One region of the Erwinia tasmaniensis Et1/99 genome, then DNA from elsewhere that is predicted to be linked to it. Evidence: predicted binding sites of a transcription regulator. Region 1 holds the regulator's gene; the other holds the start of a gene.
The links. Region 1 encodes LexA, which represses DNA repair genes until DNA is damaged. Its sites were predicted from a motif close to TNCTGTATGTACATACAGNA; they were not measured.

Region 1 (6,051 bases):
CAGCAGCGCGGTAACACACAGGTTCATGGCATTTGCCGCCCCGGCGTTATTAATGCGCACCATCACCTGCTGTGCAATATCGTTAACCGCCGGGGTTAGCCATGCCGGACGTTGGGATTCGATCGGGTCGATGGCCTCACGCCACTCCGGCACCTGCTGGTTAAGGTAGTTGACCAGCGGGAGCGGTTCTCCAAAGTTAACATACCCCTGGCCGAGGTTACGCAGCTTACGTAGCCCGCGTACCATCGACATAAAGCCTTCTTTTTCTTTGGTCGCTCCGCGCAGCTCTTTGGCGTAGGTTCCGACCTCCATCACGTGCTCGTAACCGATATAGATCGGCACCAGGGTGATAGGGCGATTGCCGCCGCGCAGCATCGCCTGAATGGTCATCGACAGGGTGCCGGTTTTCGGCTCCAGCAGGCGGCCGGTACGTGAACGCCCACCTTCAACAAAGTATTCAACAGAATAACCACGGGTGAACAGCTCGCCGAGATATTCCCGGAACACCGTCGAATAGAGTTTGTTACCCTTAAAAGTGCGGCGAATAAAGAACGCGCCGAGGCGACGGAAGATCGGCCCGGCAGGCCAAAAGTTCAGGTTAATCCCGGCGGCAATATGCGGCGGTACCAGGCCCTGATGATAGAGCACGTAAGAGAGCAGCAGGTAATCCATGTGACTGCGGTGACAGGGCACGTAAACAATTTCGTGACCGTCCTGTGCCAGCTGACGCACGCGCTCACCGCCGTTAACGTTGATCCCCTGGTAGAGTTTGCTCCAGGTCCAACCCATGATGCGATCGGTCAGGCGAATCGCTTCGTAAGAGAAATCGGCAGCGACTTCCTCCATCAGCTCAATCGCATTCTGCTGCGCTTTTTCGTGGGAAATTTTCTTGCTGCGCGCCTCGTCCTCTACCGCTTTCGCGATGGCCTTCGACTGTAACAGCTTATTGAACAGATCCTGACGTACCGGCAGACGCGGCCCGACCGCCGCCAGGCGCTGACGGGCAAAGTGCATGCGCGCCACGCGAGCCAGCTTCTGGGCAATAGTTTTGTCGGTGCCGTGTTCTGTTGCCATGTGGCGTAGCGACACCATTGGTGAAAAACGCACGAAGCTGTCACGACCTAACCACAGCACGGCAAAGAATTTTTGGATGCCGTTCAGCACGCGCAGATGCGGCTGCTCGTCGCCCTGAACTTCGCGGCCTGGAGCACGTCCAAACATGACCGAGACCGGCACCATCTGGACATCAAGATCCGGATTGTTGCGGTGCAGATCCAGGTAGTCATGGAACAGCTTAACCGACTCCAGATTCGGAACAAAATAGGGAAACACGCGTGGGCCATCATGGATAAAGACGTGACGTGGCAACAGATTGCCGTCGATCTCCAGCGGTTCCAGCGGATCGGGCAGGTCCTGTTTGCGGCACTGCTCGCGCAGCGCAAGAAGATCGGCCTTTGAATCATAAGGCAGTACATACATAATAGGGCGCGACGTATCAAGCCCAAGTTCAGCAACCGGTTCTGCCGGAATTGCTTTACTTTTTACCAGTAATTTAACCGGTAAATTCAATAAGTTATAATATAAATTACGCCAACCTGACATAGATAATATGAAGCCTCTTGTTAGCAAAGCGATGCAAGCATACCAGAAAGCATCTGCGGAATCTGTGATGTTACGAAACCCGCTACACCCCGCCATTGACATTAAACTTTTTAAGGGACTTCGCCATTATGGCAAATAATGCCACCGGATTGACGCGAATTATCAAGGCCGCTGGATATTCGTGGAAAGGTTTGCGCGCCGCATGGCGACATGAAGCGGCCTTTCGTCAGGAAACCGTAGCGGTGACGATCGCCATTTTTATTGCCGCTTTGCTTGATGTTGACGCGGTGACTCGCGTACTGCTGATTGGTACTGTAGTGATGGTTATCATCGTCGAAATTCTGAACAGCGCCATCGAAGCGGTTGTTGACCGTATTGGCAGCGAAATTCATCCCCTTGCTGGACGGGCAAAAGATATGGGTTCTGCCGCCGTGTTGTTGAGCATTCTGCTGGCGGTATTTGTCTGGATCATGCTGCTGGTGCCCCATTCGTGATGAGGGACTCATAAATTACAACAACCTGAATTTCGTCCAACTTTAGGTTTTCAATATAGAAATACCTGTATATACTCACAGTCGACTGTATAAACAACCAGGGGGCGGGATGAAAGCACTAACGGCAAGGCAGCAGCAGGTTTATGACCTGATTCGCGACCACATTAATCAAACCGGTATGCCCCCAACACGGGCAGAGATTGCCGCGCAGCTCGGTTTCCGTTCCCCGAATGCGGCTGAAGAGCACCTTAAGGCGCTGGCGCGTAAAGGCGTGATTGAGATTGTGTCCGGTGCATCACGCGGCATTCGCCTGATGATGGAAGACGAGAGTGGGCTTCCGTTAATCGGCCGCGTAGCGGCAGGTGAGCCGCTGCTTGCAGAACAACATATCGAAGGACACTACCAGGTCGATCCCGGTTTGTTTAAGCCCGGCGCGGATTTTCTGCTGCGCGTTAGCGGTATGTCAATGAAAAACATCGGTATTATGGATGGAGACCTGCTGGCGGTGCACAAAACAGAAGATGTGCGTAACGGTCAGGTTGTCGTCGCGCGTATTGATGATGAAGTCACGGTTAAGCGACTAAAAAAGAATGGCAATATGGTAGAGTTACTGCCGGAAAATCCTGATTTTCAGCCAATCGTCGTCGACCTGCGTCAGCAGACCCTGACCATTGAGGGGCTTGCAGTCGGCGTTATCCGTAACGGCAACTGGCTGTAAATATCGATACGAACGAATAATGCGCGTTGCGCCCGCAGCGCGTGCTCACTGAATACGCAAAACGGGCCCAATAGATTTCGCGTTGCGGCAAGGCCCTGCTCAACATATCCATCCCAGCTGCCGTTATGATGCTATGACAAGGCCGGTGACGTAGTGATGTAACGGAAGCCGGTTAGTCCTATTGACACATTTCATTACTTAAGCTGAATTCTGTCTATTTTATTGATTTTCATTTCTTTTTCCCGCTACTTTCCCCGCCGCCGAGTATGTTTACTATCGCAACGCTATTCCTCTACTACAATTATCTCTGTGTCAGGTTTTTTCCCAGATAATTATCTACCTAAAAGCCGAAAGATGAAGTTAACAAGCTGTTTAACCCCGAGTAGAGGATACATTTTATGAATAAACACGAAGCCGGCGGTAACTGGAAGCAGTTTAAAGGTAAAGTTAAAGAGCAATGGGGCAAACTGACCGATGACGACCTGACGGTCGTTGAAGGTAAGCGCGATCAGCTAGTGGGCAAGATTCAGGAACGTTATGGCTATGAAAAGGATCGGGCCGAGAAAGAGCTAAGCGACTGGGAATCCGGTCACGACCACCGCTGGTAACCAGCGGCTGTTAACGCGCAAAAAGCTCCCGATTGCGGCACAAGGAGAGTGCCTCCAGCTCGCGTCTTAGTCTGTCAGACTTCGCCTATCGTCCGCGTTTTTTCGTCTGCACGCTGTGATCGTGATGGCAGGCACCCTGATGCGTGCAGGTTTCAATTTCTTCGCACGGCCGGCAAAAACCATGCGCTTCAATCACGCTGTGGCCCAGGGTAAAACCTGATTTGAGGGCCAGCGATTTCAGAATATCTTCCACCCCCTCTGCAGGTTGTTCCGTGACCTGACCACAACGATCGCATATTAGCATCGCCGACGTATGGGAAGGCTGCTCGAAGTGATGGCAGACCACGTAACTGTTGGTCGACTCTACGCGATGTATAAAGCCCTGCTCCAGCAGGAAGTCCAGGGCGCGATAGACGGTGGGAGGCTTCGCCTGAGGCTCGGAAACGCGCAATAAATCCAGCAAATCGTAAGCGCTGATCGCCCCGTTATGTTGGCTCATCAGACGCAGAACCTCGAGACGCTGGGGCGTCAGGCGCACGCTGCGTTGTTGACAAATAATTTCCGCCTGCGTCAGAATTTTTTCAGCGCTGGTCATATTTCTAGTTCCTCATCAGGCCAGAATCAGGATGTTATTTTATCACACCTGTCATAAAACGCCGAGTTTGCTATTCATCAGGGCCAAACTGATCCGTTTTGCAATACGGTCAACCCGAAAATGTTTTCCGGCAGATCGCGGTTTAATCAACTGAATTTAATGATGTTATGTGATTTTTCTTAGTGCTATTTTAAGTTGTGTCATTGATTTAATATGCCAAAACGTATTTACATACCCTGATTATCTTGATATTTCTTGACACAGGGTCTGGAAATGATTGGCACTAAAAAGGTTACCTGGAGCTTAACGGTAAGCTTTATAGCAGATTATTAAAAAGAACAATGAACTAATCAGCCCACTCATATTCACTTAATTCACAGCAATGAATTGTCGCCTTTATGTCCATTATCACGGCTTAAAAGCCTTGTGCATATTTGGCATACGCGTTTTCATTTCTAAAGTGGGTTAAGATAAGATGATCAACAAATTCAATAAATTATTTTGGTTTTCACCACCAGTAGTGTTACCTGCTCTCTTATTTGTTTCGCCGGGCGCGATGGCGGCCGGTCACTATTATGATGCCCGCAATGATGCAATGGGTGGAACTGGCGTGGCTTCTTCTACCTATGGTTCTGCGGTGTTGGCTAACCCGGCGCTCATGACCAAATCACAACCGCAGGACGAAATCAGTATTATTCTGCCTGCGGTTGGCGCGCAGATAAGTGATAAAGACAAACTGGTTGATAAGGTCGACGACATTGCGGATACCGTCGATCGTTACAAAAGCATGCTGGATAACTTCACCTTTGCAGATATTCCTCGTCTGCGCGCCGCCAGCGGCGACCTCGCTAACCGGCTGCGTGATATCCGTGGCGATAAGGCCTGGGGCCAGGCCGGTGCTGCGCTCGCGGTTACGGTTCCCAACGACAGGCTGCCGTTTGCCTTTGTGACTAAAGCCTATGGCACCGCCTATGGCACCAGCAATATTAGCCAGCACGATATCGACCTGCTACAGGGCATTGCCAACGCGACGGCATTTCCCTCTTTCCAGGATAAGCTGACTTCCACCGGGCTGGGGCGCGCCGCAATCGTTTATGATTTTGGTATCGCGATGGCACATGAGTTCGATATTGGCGGCCATCCGTTTTCATTTGGCGTGACGCCGAAGCTACAAAAAACCACGTTGTACAATTACAGCGCTTCGGTTTATAGCTATAAAAGATCGGATCTGACCAACGACAAATATAAAAACACCCATACCGATTTTAACCTCGATCTTGGCGCAGCGACCGATCTGGGTGACAACTGGACGTTGGGCCTGAGTGGACAGAACCTGATTGCGCACAACCTTGATACCAAAGAGGTCAACGGCTATCGGGATACTTACCAGATCCGTCCACTGGTGACCTCCGGTGTTTCCTTCCATACTGAACGTCTAACTACCGCTCTGGATATTGACTTGACGCCCACTAAACGTTTCAAAATCCAGCAGGACAGCCAGTATGCCGGTATTGGTGCCGAGTACCGCCTGCTGGAATGGTTACAGCTACGCGGCGGTTACCGCGCTGATATGAAGTCAAATGACACCAACGTGTTTACCGGCGGCGTCGGGATTTCACCGTATAAGAAAGTGCATCTTGACCTGGCAGGAATGGTAGGAAAAGACAAGACCTGGGGAGCGGTCGCCCAGCTGAACTTCACTTTCTAACGAGCGTTGTGACCGGGAGGGGGAAGCTCCTTCCGGCGCTATATCCGCGCTTCCCGCCGTGTTATCATTGAGCGCAATATCGTCATACCTCTTCTGATTACAGAGTTAGCGCATTTGATAACCGAAAAATTACCCGCATACCGCTTCTCCATTGCCCCGATGCTCGACTGGACCGACCGCCACTGTCGCTACTTCCATCGTCAGTTAACGCGGCAAACGTTGCTTTATACCGAAATGGTGACCACCGGGGCCATTATTCACGGCAAAGGTGATTATCTGGCATTTAGTCGCGAAGAACAGCCCGTTGCTCTCCAGCTGGGTGGCAG
Region 2 (6,051 bases), 400 kb from region 1:
GGCGTCGGCTATCGCTTTCAGCGCGCGCAGCATGGCAGGGTGCAGGCTGTCGTACAGGTTTGCTACGTGTGTGTTATTGCGGTCGACGGCCAGCAGATACTGCGTCAGGTCGTTGGTGCCGACAGAGACAAAATCAACCCGCTGCCTGAGTTGGTCGATCATAAAGATCATCGACGGCACTTCAATCATGATACCGAGGCGAGGTAGCGGAATGGTGTACCCCAGCATCTCTTCCACTTCGCGCGCGGCGCGGTCAAGCAGCCTGCGGGCTTCGTCAATCTCTTCAAGGCTGCTGACCATCGGCAACAGAATATTAAGATTGTCGCTGGCAACATTGGCTCGCAGCATTGCACGTAGCTGAACCAGGAAGATCTCTGGCTGATCGAGCGTCAGGCGGATGCCGCGCCAGCCAAGACACGGGTTTTCCTCACTGATCGGCATATAGGGCAGCTGCTTGTCCGCGCCGACGTCCAGCGTACGCAGCGTCACCGGCTTATCAAGAAACAGCTGTAGCATGCCCTGATACTGCGCTACCTGCTCTTCTTCTGACGGAAAGCCGCTTTGCAGCATAAACGGAATTTCCGTGCGGTACAGCCCCACGCCGTCCACCCGATTTCCTAAAACCTGCTCGTGCTCTGCGCTCAGTCCGGCATTGAGCATCACTTTGACCGGCTCGCCGCTTTTCAGCGCGCCGGGCAGAAAGACGTTATCTTCTGCCAGCTGGCTCAGTTCGTTTTCTTCGCTGATCAGCTGCTGGTACTCCTGTACCAGCACCGGTTCAGGATCGACCAGCAGCTCTCCGCGATAACCATCGACGATCAGCAGCCGCCCATCCAGCAGCTCAGGCTGAATGTCGGCCCCCATCACCGTCGGAATGCCCATCGCGCGCACCATAATTGCCGCGTGTGAGTTTGCAGCCCCGTCGCGTACCACTACGCCCACGAGCCGGTCGTGTGGCAATTCGGCTAACGTAGTGGCGGTCAGCTCATCGGCCACCAGCACAAAACGTTCGGGCCAGGTGTTGGTGCCCTGCATGGTGTCATCAAGGTGGAATAGCAGGCGCTGGCCAAGTACGCGCAGATCGCCAGCCCTTTCACGCAGATAGCTGTCCTGCAGGCTGGCAAACTGGGCGGCAAACTTCTCTACGACTTTTTTTACCGCCCATTCGGCAACCGATCCGGCGTCGATCTCGGCCTGGAGATCCTGCTTTAGCCGCGCATCGCTTAAAAGATGAGAGTAGAGATCGAAAATTGCCGCACTTTCTTTATGCATGCTGGCGGTGAAACGCTTGCTGTAGCGGCGGAATTCATTAGAGGCTTCGGCCAGCGCCAGCGCCAGGCGCTCACGCTCACGCACCGTGTCCAGCGTCGAAGCGGAAAAGACGTTCTCCAGCGAAGGCTGGCTGGAATCTACCCAGCCCTGGGCGACAGCCACGCCGGGAGCCGCCGCCAGCGCACGGATGCGGGTTTGCCGGTACTGACCAAATAGCGTATTAAGCTGTGACTGTGAAAGGATGCCGGCCATCTGGGTCGCTAAAGTCACCAAAAATGACTCTTCGCTTTCATCAAACTGCCGGTGCTCACGTTGCTGAACGACCAGCACGCCCAGCAGCTGCCGGCGACTAATGATCGGCACGCCGAGAAAAGAACGAAAACGCTCTTCTTTTACGGAGGGTATGTATTTATAGCTGGGATGTTTCTGCGCATCGGCAAGGTTAATTGGCTCTGCCAGACGACCAACCAACCCGACGATACCTTCATCAAAAGCCAAAGCCACCGTTCGCCCGCGCGGCTTCTTCAGCCCGCGCGTTGCCATCAGGTAGTAGCAGCGGCGATCGTGGTCGGCAAGATAAACCGAGCAGACCTCAGTTTGCATTGCCAGACAAATTTCGTTAACCAAGATATCCAGCGCCTCGGTAAGCCGGGGCGCTGCTGCCACTTTTTCAACTATTTCGCGCAGCTGTGTGAGCATAATCTACGTGGCTTAACCTCTCTTTCGTCGATAACCTGGCGTATTTCTCTGCGTGGTGCTCTCCTGCAGGGGCATAACCACGCTGGCAAACTCCTTCATGACGCGACGATAGACATCACGTTTAAACGAGACCACCTGGCGCACCGGATACCAGTAGCTCACCCAGCGCCAGCCGTCGAACTCTGGCGTACTGCTGGTTTGCATATTGATATCAGCGTCATTGCACATCAGCTGCAGAAGATACCACTTCTGTTTTTGGCCGATACAAACCGGCTTTGTGTCCCAACGCACCAAACGTTTCGGCAACTTATATCGTAACCAGTTACGGGTAGCGGCAAGGATGCGTACATCCTTGCGATTCAGGCCGACTTCCTCGAAAAGTTCGCGGTACATGGCCTGCTCTGCGGTTTCGCCGGGATTTATGCCCCCCTGAGGAAACTGCCAGGAGTGCTGACCAAAACGTCTGGCCCACAAAACCTGCCCCTGCCTGTTACAGATTACGATACCAACATTCGGGCGGTAGCCATCATCATCGATCACCGGACTACCTCAAACTAAAACTGGATGTTCTGATTGTTTCATACTCCTCACAGACGGTAAACCACTGCTTTTGCGTGAACTCTACGGATGAGGCTGGGATAACTGCCGGTAAATAGTAAAGTTATAAACAGAAAAGCGGATATTAGGGCGATCTTATTCACGATTTCTGTGGATAGCTTTGTGCAGAACTCTGTTGACAGGTGGGGAAAACTTTACCCGTCGCGTAAAGAGTGATTTCACAAAAAAAGATTAAGCCTATATAAATCATAGGGCTTCCTCGTAAAAGATCGGTTTTATACCCGCTGACATACTGCTGTCACAAAAGCCGGATGCACAACTGGTGAAAGATCGAACGCTTATCACGTTATCCACAGAATATGTCGATTAGTTAGGCTCGATCAGGGTAAAACTTGATAAACATGCCCACGTCAAGGCTGTAAATGGAAACAGTATTCGGTTAACCTGCGAGTTATCCCATATTTCTGTGGATAACTACCCCGGTGAACCTGTTCATTGTCGGTGACAAGCCGGGTAAAACCAAAGTACATCCCCGGTTTACTCGCCACAAACGCCATAAAAAAACACGATATATCATGCTATTATTAGCGTTACCCCCAAAGCGAATGCGGAAAGTGGCGGCGCAAAAATATTGCGTCTATTTTTTGAACAAATACGGAAGCGATGATGAATGATGTAATCGATCGAGTCCCTCCACCGCAAAATGAAGCTGAACTGCTGGCTCGCGCTACCGCCCTGGCAGGGTACACCCTGGGCGAGCTGGCATTACGTATCGGCTTACCGGTCCCGCGTAATTTGCAGCGGGATAAAGGCTGGGTCGGCATGCTGCTGGAACGTTATCTCGGCGCCAGCGCTGGCAGCAAACCGGAGCAGGACTTTGCCGAAATTGGCGTAGAGCTGAAAACGATCCCGGTCGATGCCGCAGGCCGTCCGCTGGAAACCACCTTTGTCTGCGTTGCGCCACTCACCGGCAACAGCGGAGTCACCTGGCTTAACAGCCATGTTCGCCATAAGCTGGCACGAGTGCTGTGGGTACCGGTTGAAGGCGAGCGCAGCATTGCGCTGGAACAGCGACGTGTCGGCGCAGCATTGTTATGGAGTCCGAATGCAGACGAAGAGCGGCAGCTGCAGAACGACTGGGAGGAGCTGATGGATATGATCGTACTAGGCCAGGTAGATCGGATCACCGCCCGTCACGGTGAGGTACTGCAAATACGCCCTAAGGCCGCCAACAGTAAAGCGCTGACCGAAGCCATCGGCCGCAACGGGCAGCCCGTTATGACCTTACCGCGCGGTTTTTATCTGAAGAAAACCTTTACCGCCCCACTGCTGGCACGCCATTTTTTGTTGTAAACAGCGCCGCTATCAAACACACATTAAAAAGATGCGGTAAAGTTTTTCACGCTACGGTCAACCCTGCGTATAATCACCGTTTATATTTTGTTTAAGTTTAGGGTGTGATGAAATAATGTTTGAATGGATAGCCGATCCCAACGCCTGGTTGGCCCTCGGAACCTTGACAGTCCTCGAAATCGTCCTCGGTATTGATAATATTATCTTCCTGTCGTTGGTGGTAGCTAAGTTACCAAAACACCAGCAGAATACCGCCCGCCGCCTGGGTCTGGCCGGCGCGATGCTAATGCGCCTGGGTCTGCTTGCTTCGATAGCCTGGGTTATTCGCCTGACCGATCCGCTGTTTACCCTGATGGAGCACGACTTCTCCCTGCGCGACCTGATACTTCTGGGCGGTGGATTATTCCTGCTGTGGAAATCAGGCATGGAGATCCATGAAAGCATAGAGGGCGGCGCCAGCGAGCACAAAACTAACGTGCACTCCTTTGCCGGCGCTATCGTTCAGATCATGCTGTTGGATATCATTTTCAGCCTGGACTCGGTTATAACGGCGGTAGGCCTGTCCGATCACCTGATTATTATGATGGCAGCCGTGGTCATTGCGGTGATGGTAATGATGTTCGCCGCGCGGGCTATCGGTGATTTTGTCGACCGGCATCCGTCGGTAAAAATGCTGGCTCTGGCGTTTCTTATTCTCGTCGGCTTCACCTTAATTCTCGAAAGCTTCCGCATTCACATTCCGAAGGGCTACATCTATTTTGCCATGTTCTTCTCTATGGCGGTGGAAAGCCTGAATCTGCTACGGAACAAAAATAAACATACTTAATATCATCGCGTTACCCTGGATTTCTGCCGGGGTAACGCGAACCGTGTTAAAAGCCCTGCCAATGACAGGTTCTGCTAAGCTTATTTTCGGAATCATACGGTTAACTCAACATAAAAAAACGTTTATTACTACACTTAGACGAGCTGATGAAAACGCAGGGGATAAGGATGAAGTGGATTTTTAGCGCAGCGGTGCTGGGCATGGCAATGATGATTAGCGGTTGTAGCAGTGACTATGTGATGGCGACTAAAGACGGTAAGATGATCATGACCGAGGGAAAGCCTCAGATTGACAAAGAGACCGGGCTGGTGAAGTATACTGATGAATCTGGTCATGAACGACAAATTAACGGTGATGAAGTTTCTTCTATGGTTGAACGTTAATCTGCTTCTTGCCACCTGGTGCCGCACGATAACAGGTGGCTGCTACCGACCTTCCCGCTCAATCGCTTCTTTCTCACCCGCTTAGCGCGGTAAAATCCGCCTCCGGGGTTTTGGCAGCGTGACCCGTCAATTTCTGGTAATTTCCCCCTGTTGCGGACGTAGCTTAAGTCCCTGACCTTGCCTAATGAAAAAAGGAAGCCCGCGATGCATTATCACCGTATTCCCCACAGTACCCTGGAAGTCAGTTCTTTAGGGCTGGGTACCATGACGTTTGGTGAACAAAACAGTGAAGCTGACGCCCATGCCCAGCTGGACATGGCCGTGAGTCGCGGTATCAACCTGATTGATACTGCTGAAATGTACCCGGTGCCGCCACGCCCCGAAACACAGGGGCTGACCGAACAGTATATTGGCAGCTGGCTGAAAGCCCGGGGCAACCGCGACAAGATAGTGCTGGCCTCAAAAGTGGCGGGGCCAATACGCGGTACGGATGCCGCAATCCGCCCAAATCAGGCCCTCGATCGCAAAAATATTCGCGCCGCGCTGGATGCCAGCCTGAAGCGCCTGAACACCGACTATCTCGATCTCTATCAGCTGCACTGGCCACAGCGCCAGACCAATTTCTTCGGCAAGCTGAACTATCAGTACAGCGAAGATACCGCGACCGTTACGCTGCTGGAAACGCTGGAAGCCCTGACCGAACAGGTGCGTGCGGGTAAAATCCGCTATATCGGCGTGTCGAACGAAACGGCATGGGGGGTGATGCGCTATCTGCAGCTGGCCGAAAAACATGAGCTGCCGCGCATCGTTAGTATCCAAAACCCCTACAGCCTGCTGAACCGCAGCTTTGAAGTGGGCCTGGCAGAAATCAGCCATCATGAAGGCGTCGAGCTGCTGGCTTATTCCAGCCTGGCATTCGGCACGCTGAGCGGTAAATACCTGAACGGCGCGCAACCGGCC

Region 2: mutH (DNA mismatch repair endonuclease MutH) is a predicted target of LexA. The motif match lies at 2,944-2,963, and genes of this name have one in related genera.

Annotation. Positions count from the first base shown of each region.
Region 1 covers NC_010694.1:3,475,012-3,481,062, reverse strand. Annotated here, with positions in the region: gene plsB (glycerol-3-phosphate 1-O-acyltransferase PlsB) at 1-1,602, opposite strand, end outside; gene ETA_RS16710 (diacylglycerol kinase) at 1,731-2,096, shown strand; gene lexA (transcriptional repressor LexA) at 2,206-2,814, shown strand; gene ETA_RS16700 (CsbD family protein) at 3,213-3,422, shown strand; gene zur (zinc uptake transcriptional repressor Zur) at 3,508-4,017, opposite strand; gene ETA_RS16690 (conjugal transfer protein TraF) at 4,493-5,725, shown strand; gene dusA (tRNA dihydrouridine(20/20a) synthase DusA) at 5,843-6,051, shown strand, end outside.
Region 2 covers NC_010694.1:3,076,296-3,082,346, forward strand. Annotated here, with positions in the region: gene ptsP (phosphoenolpyruvate--protein phosphotransferase) at 1-1,971, opposite strand, end outside; gene rppH (RNA pyrophosphohydrolase) at 1,984-2,511, opposite strand; gene mutH (DNA mismatch repair endonuclease MutH) at 3,193-3,882, shown strand; gene ETA_RS15035 (TerC family protein) at 3,998-4,708, shown strand; gene ETA_RS15040 (YgdI/YgdR family lipoprotein) at 4,876-5,091, shown strand; gene ETA_RS15045 (NADP(H)-dependent aldo-keto reductase) at 5,296-6,051, shown strand, end outside.